Regions from separate parts of the Pseudomonas sp. 8_5_2 genome, predicted to be linked through region 2. Evidence: predicted binding sites of a transcription regulator. Region 2 holds the regulator's gene; each other region holds the start of a gene.
What was found. Region 2 encodes sigma-54, which starts transcription at its own class of promoters, with help from an activator protein. Its sites were predicted from a motif close to ANTGGCATNNANNTTGCTNT; they were not measured.

Region 1 (2,201 bases), 360 kb from region 2:
AGGAGCAGATGGTCGCGCTGTCGGGCAACGCATCGGCGCCCAGGGCCGGCGCGCCACCGCCTTGCGGCAGGATCAACGCTGCCGGGTCGGCCGGCAGGGCGATAGCGTTCTGGGCGTACTGCAGCAGGGTGTCGTAGTAACTGTTGTCGCCGACCAGCACCGCACCCAGTACCCGCTTGCCGCTGGCATCCACCACCAGCCGCCGATAGGCGCTGTTGGCTTCGTCGATGAAGCGGTAGCTGCGTGCGCCCGGCGTGGCGCCGTGGGCGTCGCCGATCGAGCCGACATCCACGCCCAGCAGCTTGAGCTTGGTCGACATATCGGCACCGCTGAATGCCACCGCCGCCTCATCCATCATCAACGCTGCCAGGTTGCGCGCCATGCTGTAGCCCGGGGCGACCAGGCCGAACACGCTGCCGTTCCACGAGGCGCACTCGCCAATGGCGAAGATGCGCGGGTCGCTGCTGCGGCAGTGGTCGTCGATTACCACGCCGCCCCGCGCGGCGATGTCCAGGCCGCAGGCACGGCCCAGGGCATCTTGCGGGCGAATGCCGGCGGAGAACACGATCAGGTCGGTTTCCAGGTGCTCGCCGCCATCGAAGTTCATGCGATAGCGGTAGGCCTCACCGGCACTGATCGACTGGGTGGCGCGCGACAGGTGCACACCCACGCCCAGCGCTTCGATCTGCGCCTTGAGCGCGGCACCGCCTTCGCCGTCCAGTTGCACCGGCATCAGCCGGGGCGCGAACTCCACCACATGGGCTTCCAGGCCCAGCGACTTCAGGGCGTTGGCGGCCTCCAGGCCAAGCAGGCCACCACCGACCACCACGCCACGGCGGGCATCGGCGGCAGCAGCGCGAATGGCATCAAGGTCGTCAAGGCTGCGGTAGACCAGGCGGGCATGGCCGCTGGAGCCTTCGATCGGCGGTACGAAGGGGTATGAACCAGTGGCCAGCACCAGGTGGTCGTAGCCGTAACGGCCCTCGCTGGTGATCACCTCGCAACGCTCGCGGTCGATTTCCAGCACGGCTTCGCCCAGGTGCAGGTGAACGCCGTTAGTGTTGTAGAAATCGTGCTCGCACAGGGCCAGGGTTTCGGCACAGCTGCCAGCAAAGTACTCGGACAGGTGCACGCGGTCGTAGGCGCGCTGGCGTTCTTCACCAAACACCCGCACCTCGAAGCGCTGCAGGGCGCCACGGCTGACCAGTTGCTCGACGCAATGGTGGCCGACCATGCCGTTGCCGACGATGACCAGTCGCTGTTGTTGCGCGCTGCTCGCTGTTGCCTTCATAAGCCGATCCTCGATCAAAAAAAAAGCGCCTGGAGCCGAAGCTCCAGGCGCCTTTGCCTGTATTCATCACGGTGTGCCGCCGGGTTGATCGCCGTTGATCAGCGGGGCTTGTTGTAGTGGAGATAAAGCAGGGACTGTGCCAATTGCCTTGCCTGTGCCGGCCTCTTCGCGGGTGCCCCCCTCCCACGGGGGCTCCACAGGCTCTCAGGCTTGCACAGTACCTGTGGGAGCGGGCTCACCCGCGAAGAGGCCGGCACAGGCATGCACATTCACAGTGCACATCACCCCATCCCGGTGCACTCAGTACACATCCCGCCGATAACGCCTGGCCTTGCTCAAACCTTCGACATAGGCAGCCGCCTGCGCCGCATCCATCCCGCCATGCTCGGCCACCACGGCACGCAATGCCGCATCCACATCCTTGGCCATGCGCTGGGCATCACCACACACATAGAAGTACGCCCCCGCCTGCAGCCAGCGCCACAACTCGGCGCCCTGCTCCAGCATGCGCTGCTGCACATAGACCTTCTGCGCCTGGTCCCGCGAGAACGCCGTGTCCAGGCGCAGGTGGCCGGCTGCCTGCCAGGCTTGCAGCTGGTCCTGGTAATAGAAATCGGTAGCCGCGTACTGCTCGCCGAAGAACAGCCAGTTGCCGCCGTTTGCCCCACGGGCCTGACGCTCTTCGAGAAAGGCGCGAAATGGCGCGATGCCAGTGCCAGGGCCGACCATGATCACTGGCAGGCTATCGTCCTCAGGCAGACGGAAGTGCTTCGACACCTGGGGGAAGATCGCCACCCGCAACGCCTGCGCACGGTCGGCGAGAAAGCTCGAGCACACCCCTTTGCGCTCGCCATAACGAACCGTCGACACGGTCAGGTGTACCTGGCCCGGGTGCGCCAGCGGGCTGGAG
Region 2 (2,201 bases):
CACAAGTGAACGGCCGGGGGTCAGGATGGTTTCAAGTCGGATCATGGATGAGGGGGATCAGCGGGCAGCTGCACCTTGCAGCAGGCTTTGCTGTTTTTCCTTGTGTTTTTTCAATTGGCGGTCGAGCTTGTCGGCCATGGCGTCGATCGCTGCATACATGTCTTGGTCTTCGGCATTGGCAACCACCTCGCCGCCAGGAATCTGCAGGGTCGCTTCGACTTTCTGCTGCAGCTTCTCGACTTTCAGGATGACCTGGGCGTTGGTGATCTTGTCAAAGTGCCCCTCCACGCGAGCCAGCTTTTCAAGCACGTACTCACGCAGTGGTTCGGTGACTTCTACATGGTGTCCACTGATGTTGACTTGCATACAGCTTCTCCTTTGTTGCCCGTGCATAAAGAGGCAGGTCTTGCACCTGCCCCAGAAACGCTGTGGCACATCCCAGGGGCTACATCAGTCGCTTGCGCTCGCTCGACGGTGCGATGCCGAGAGACTCGCGGTACTTGGCGACGGTGCGACGGGCTACCTGGATGCCTTGTGCCTCCAGTAAACCAGCGATCTTGCTGTCACTCAATGGCTTTTTCTGATTTTCCGCCGCAACCAGTTTCTTGATGATCGCGCGAATCGCTGTGGACGAGCATTCTCCGCCTTCGGAGGTGCTGACGTGGCTGGAGAAAAAGTATTTCAGTTCGTAGATGCCACGCGGCGTGTGCATGTATTTCTGCGTGGTCACCCGCGAAATGGTCGACTCGTGCATGCCCACCGCTTCGGCGATGTCATGCAGCACCAAGGGCTTCATGGCTTCATCGCCGTGGTCGAGGAAACCACGCTGGTGTTCGACGATTTGCGTGGCAACCTTCATCAGGGTTTCGTTGCGGCTTTGCAGGCTCTTGATGAACCAGCGCGCCTCCTGCAGCTGGTTGCGCATGAAGGTGTTGTCGGCGCTGGTGTCGGCGCGGCGCACGAAGCCTGCGTATTGCGGGTTGACGCGCAGGCGCGGGATGGCCTCCTGGTTCAGTTCGACCAGCCAGCGCTCGCTGTCCTTGCGCACGATCACGTCGGGCACCACGTATTCAGGCTCGCTGGACTCGATCTGCGAACCAGGCCGCGGGTTGAGGCTTTGCACCAGCTCGATGACCTGGCGCAGCTCGTCTTCCTTGATTTTCATGCGCCGCATAAGCTGGCTGTAGTCACGGCTGCCGAGCAGGTCGATGAAGTCGCTGACCAGACGCTTGGCTTCGGTCATCCACGGCGTGCTGGCGGGCAGTTGGCGCAGTTGCAGCAACAGACACTCGCCGAGGTTGCGGGCGCCGACGCCGGCTGGCTCGAACTGCTGGATGCGGTGCAGTACCGCTTCGACTTCGTCCAGCTCGATGTCCAGCTCCGGGTCGAACCCGGCGCAGATCTCCTCGAGAGTGTCTTCCAGGTAGCCCTGGCCGTTGATGCTGTCGATCAGGGTGACGGCGATCAGGCGATCGGTGTCGGACATCGGCGCCAGGTTGAGCTGCCACAGCAGGTGGCTTTGCAGGCTTTCGCCGACAGAGGTGCGGGTAGTGAAGTCCCACTCGTCGTCATCGTTGCTCGGCAGGCTGCTGGCGCTGGTCTGGTAGATGTCTTCCCAGGCGGTGTCGACCGGAAGCTCGTTGGGGATGCGTTCGCTCCACTCACCTTCTTCCGGGTTGTCGACAGTGACGGTGCTTTCCTGGAAGTTGTTGTCCTGGGCTTCGGCAGTCGGCTTGTTCTCGGCGTTATCCGCCATCGGGTCGCCGTTGTCGAAGTCCTCGCCGTCTTCCTGACGTTCGAGCATCGGGTTCGACTCCAGCGCTTCCTGGATTTCCTGTTGGAGGTCCAGGGTGGAAAGCTGGAGCAAGCGGATGGCCTGTTGCAACTGCGGTGTCATCGTCAGTTGCTGGCCCATTTTTAGGACGAGCGATGGTTTCATGGCAGGGGCTTAATACCTTGTTCGCCGGCGCGCATGCGCCATCCACTACACGAGGGCGCCGGGGCGCCAGATCAAGCAAGTTTTATGCCTTAAATTGTAGCGTTTGCCTAGAGCACCGTAACAACTTTACCCCCGGTTGCAGGGCTGTCTGGCGGTGCTCCAGGCGCGTTCCGGGGTCAGAGCCGGAACTCGTGACCCAGGTAGACTTCCTTGACCAGTTCGTTGGCCAGGATGGTTTCGGCATCACCTTCGGCGATCAGCC
Region 3 (2,201 bases), 1.4 Mb from region 2:
GCCACGGTAGAGTCGAAACCACCGGACATCAGCACCAGGGTCTGCTCCAGGGCGCCCAGCGGATAGCCGCCAATGCCGTTGTGCTGATTGTGAATCACGTACAGGCGCTGGTTGCGAATTTCGATGCGCACCAGCACTTCCGGGTTCTTCAGCTCGATGCCGGCGGCGCCGCACTGCTGGCGCAACTGGCTGCCGACGTAACGGTCGACGTCCATCGAAGTGAAGTCATGGTGGCCGCCGCGCTTGCAACGTACGGCAAAGTGCTTGCCGGCCAGCAGGTGGCCGAAGTGCTGCTTGCACTTGGCGACGATGTCGTCGAAGTCACCCAGCGGGTACTCTTCTACCTGCAGGAAGTGGGTGATACCCGGGGTGCAGGTGAGGCGTTCGATGATCTCGCGCTGAACCTTTTCGTCTTCGACGCGGGTGACCACCTCGAGATTGTCCCAGACACCATCGACCGCGAGCTCGGGATCCAGATCCTTGAGCACGTTGCGGATGTTCTTGGCGAGCTGGCGGATGAAGCGCTTGCGCACCGGCCGGCTCTTGATGGTGATTTCTGGGAAGACTTTGACGATAAGTTTCATTGGTTAACAGTGCGCGCAGGGCCTGCCGAAAATGAGGGGCGCGAATTATATCGGAAATTGCTCAGGATTTGACCAACTTTTGTACAGAAGGTCGGATTTATATTACCTGCACCGGCCTCATCGCCGGCAAGCCAGCTCCTACAGGCCCTCCACAGGTATCAAGAGCTGGCGCCCTACCTGTGGGAGCTGGCTTGCCGGCGATGAGGCCCTCAAAAAAACACATCAAACAACCAATGCACAATATTGGTGCGCAGCCTGCAGAATTCGCATCTTTAGGGTGCATTTTTCAGGCTCACCCAACCTTCAAATGCCCGCAAACGCCTCCTTTTATCCCTACCTCGCCATTTTCGGGCACTGGCATGCAATTTGCTCCCTTGTGAGGCAGGTAAGCTTGGCCGACTATCCGCGCCTGGCAACACCCTTTTTCCAGGGCAGCGGCCCACCGCGCTCTAGACCCTCCGGAGGACAACATGTCGAAGTCGGTTCAACTCATCAAAGATCATGACGTCAAGTGGATTGATCTGCGTTTCACGGACACCAAAGGCATTCAGCACCACGTGACCATGCCGTCGCGTGACGCCCTGGACGAAGACTTCTTCGAAGTCGGCAAGATGTTCGACGGCTCCTCCATCGCTGGCTGGAAAGGCATCGAAGCCTCCGACATGATCCTGATGCCGGTCGACGACACTGCCGTGCTGGACCCGTTCACCGAAGAGCCGACCCTGATCATCACCTGTGACATCGTCGACCCATCGAGCATGCAGGGCTACGACCGCGACCCACGTGCGATCGCCAAGCGTGCCGAAGAGTACCTGAAGAGCACCGGTATCGGTGACACCGTGTTCGCAGGCCCTGAGCCTGAGTTCTTCATCTTCGACGAAGTGAAGTTCCATTCCGACATCTCCGGCTCGATGTTCAAGATCTTCTCCGAGCAAGGCTCGTGGATGACCGGTGCTGACGTGGAAGGCGGCAACAAAGGCCACCGTCCAGGCGTGAAAGGCGGCTACTTCCCGGTTCCGCCGTTCGACCACGACCACGAAATCCGTACTGCCATGTGCAACGCACTGGAAGAAATGGGCCAGATCGTCGAAGTTCACCACCACGAAGTGGCGACTGCCGGCCAGAACGAAATCGGCGTCAAATTCAACACCCTGGTGAAGAAGGCTGACGAAGTACAGGCCCTGAAGTACGTCGTGCACAACGTTGCCGACGCCTACGGCCGTACCGCCACCTTCATGCCGAAGCCACTGTACGGCGACAACGGCTCGGGCATGCACGTGCACATGTCGATCTGGAAAGAAGGCAAGAACACCTTCTCGGGTGAAGGCTATGCCGGCCTGTCCGACACCGCCCTGTACTTCATCGGCGGCATCATCAAGCACGGCAAAGCCCTGAACGGCTTTACCAACCCGTCGACCAACTCCTACAAGCGTCTGGTCCCAGGCTTCGAAGCCCCGGTAATGCTGGCCTACTCGGCTCGCAACCGTTCCGCCTCGATCCGTATTCCTTACGTCGGCAGCCCGAAAGCCCGCCGTATCGAAGCACGTTTCCCGGACCCATCGGCCAACCCGTACCTGGCCTTCGCGGCCCTGCTGATGGCTGGCCTGGACGGCATCC
Region 4 (2,201 bases), 620 kb from region 2:
TCCATCTCGATGGCCATCGACGAATTCGAGCGCAGCAACCTTGGCCAGCTGAAGATGGGGGCGCAAATTGTTGCCACCGACCTGTCCGGCACCATGCTGAACAACTGCAAGACCGGCGAGTACGACAGCCTGGCGATTGCCCGCGGCCTGTCGCAGGAGCGCCTGCAACGTTACTTCGACCCCAAGGGGGCCGGGCGCTGGGCAGTGAAACCGGCGATTCGCAGCCGGGTCGAATTCCGCTCGTTCAACCTGCTGGACAGTTATGCCAGCCTGGGCAAGTTCGACATCGTGTTTTGCCGCAACGTGCTGATCTACTTCTCGGCGCAGGTGAAGCGCGACATTCTGTTGCGCATTCACAGTACCCTGAAGCCGGGCGGGTACCTGTTCCTGGGGGCTTCGGAGGCGCTGAACGGGTTGCCGGACCATTACCAGATGGTGCAGTGCAGCCCGGGGATCATCTACCAGGCCAAGTAAGCCCAAAGGCCGGCAGCGACAATTGCCGGCCTTTTTGTTGCCTGTCAGGGCCTTATCGCCGGCAAGCCAGCTCCCACAGGACCAGCACAGGCCTCAGCATTTGTGCAGTACTTGTGGGAGCTGGCTTGCCGGCGATGCAGGCGGCGCGGTGCCGACGTCAATTTTTTGGTTTGCCGCTCTTGCCGCCCGGCAATTGCCGCTTTCGCCGCACAAGGCGGAAGGCCTTTGCCGCTTTTCTGGCATCAACCCCACCGAACGCTGCCTCGCAGCCCAGTGTTTCCAGGCTTTGCAGTGGTTGGCACAGCCCTTGCTATACCTTGCTCAACGATATTCCGGTCAACCTCCGAAGGTTTCCCCGATATGAGCATCAGCTTCGACAAGGCGCTTGGTATCCACGAAAAGGCCCTGGGCTTCCGCGCCCAGCGCGCCGAAGTGCTGGCCAACAACATCGCCAACGCCGACACGCCCAACTACAAGGCGCGTGACATGGACTTTTCCTCGGTGCTGGCTGCCGAAACCAGCAAGCAGCAGGGTGGCCGGTTCGCCATGGACCGGACCAACAGCCGCCATATCGAAGCCGATGGGCTGGCGATCGCGGCCGACGATACCCTCAAGTACCGTACCCCGCTGCAGCCTTCGATCGACCAGAACACCGTGGACGCGCAGATCGAGCAATCGAACTACACCGAAAACGCCATCGGTTTCCAGGCCAGCTTCACCTTGCTCAACAGTAAATTCAAAGGGCTGGTTTCCGCCCTGCGGGGAGAATGACCATGTCCCTTTCCAGTGTTTTCAATATTGCCGGTAGCGGCATGAGCGCGCAGAACACGCGCCTGAACACCGTCGCTTCCAACATCGCCAACGCCGAGACCGTGTCCTCGAGCATCGACCAGACCTACCGCGCCCGCCACCCGGTGTTCGCCACCACCTTCCAGGATGCGCAGGTCGGCGGCAGCCAGTCGCTGTTCGAGGACCAGGGCGAAGCGGGGCAGGGCGTGCAGGTCAAAGGCATCGTCGAAGACCAGAGCACCCTGGAAGCGCGCTACGAGCCGAACCACCCGGCGGCGAACAAGGATGGTTACGTCTACTACCCCAACGTCAACGTGGTCGAGGAGATGGCTGACATGATCTCCGCCAGCCGCGCGTTCCAGACCAACGCCGAGCTGATGAACACCGCCAAAAGCATGATGCAGAAAGTCCTGACCCTGGGGCAGTGATAGGAAGCCGACATGACCACCACCAATTCCACCACCGACGTCGGTAGCGCCTACCTGACATCGCTGCAGAAGCAGACCTCCAAGACCGACAGCAGCACCGGTGCCGCCGGCAGCGCGTTGGGCAAGGACGCGTTCCTGCAGTTGCTGGTTACCCAGATGCAGAACCAGAACCCGCTCGACCCGCAGGAAAACGGCGAGTTCGTGGCCCAGCTGGCGCAGTTCAGCAGCCTCGAAAGCATGCAGTCGCTGAATGATGCGGTGACCTATATCGCCACTGGGCTGCAGTCTTCCCAGGCCCTGCAGGCGTCGTCGCTGGTCGGGCGCAATGTGATCGTGCAGACCGACAAGGCCGTGGTCGACACCAGCAAGGACATGAAGGGTTCGGTCAACCTGACCTCGTCCAGCACCTCCACCTCGGTGGGTATCTACGACAAGGACGACAAGCTGGTACGTACCATCGAGCTGGGTACCCAGAAGGCCGGCAGCATCGACTTCACCTGGGATGGCCTG

Region 1: a site for sigma-54 is predicted at 1,416-1,435, ahead of nirB (nitrite reductase large subunit NirB). Genes of this name have one in related genera too.
Region 3: a site for sigma-54 is predicted at 938-957, ahead of glnA (type I glutamate--ammonia ligase). Genes of this name have one in related genera too.
Region 4: a site for sigma-54 is predicted at 769-788, ahead of flgB (flagellar basal body rod protein FlgB). Genes of this name have one in related genera too.

What each region holds. Positions count from the first base shown of each region.
Region 1 covers NZ_CM181238.1:1,381,056-1,383,256, reverse strand. The annotation lists gene nirB (nitrite reductase large subunit NirB) at 1-1,291, opposite strand, end outside; gene AC5O5R_RS06325 (bifunctional nitrate reductase/sulfite reductase flavoprotein subunit alpha) at 1,592-2,201, opposite strand, start outside.
Region 2 covers NZ_CM181238.1:1,018,453-1,020,653, forward strand. The annotation lists gene ptsN (PTS IIA-like nitrogen regulatory protein PtsN) at 1-45, opposite strand, end outside; gene hpf (ribosome hibernation-promoting factor, HPF/YfiA family) at 58-366, opposite strand; gene AC5O5R_RS04575 (RNA polymerase factor sigma-54) at 446-1,939, opposite strand; gene lptB (LPS export ABC transporter ATP-binding protein) at 2,116-2,201, opposite strand, start outside.
Region 3 covers NZ_CM181238.1:5,543,025-5,545,225, forward strand. The annotation lists gene thiI (tRNA uracil 4-sulfurtransferase ThiI) at 1-584, opposite strand, end outside; gene glnA (type I glutamate--ammonia ligase) at 1,055-2,201, shown strand, end outside.
Region 4 covers NZ_CM181238.1:1,641,823-1,644,023, forward strand. The annotation lists gene cheR (protein-glutamate O-methyltransferase CheR) at 1-474, shown strand, start outside; gene flgB (flagellar basal body rod protein FlgB) at 835-1,245, shown strand; gene flgC (flagellar basal body rod protein FlgC) at 1,248-1,691, shown strand; gene flgD (flagellar hook assembly protein FlgD) at 1,704-2,201, shown strand, end outside.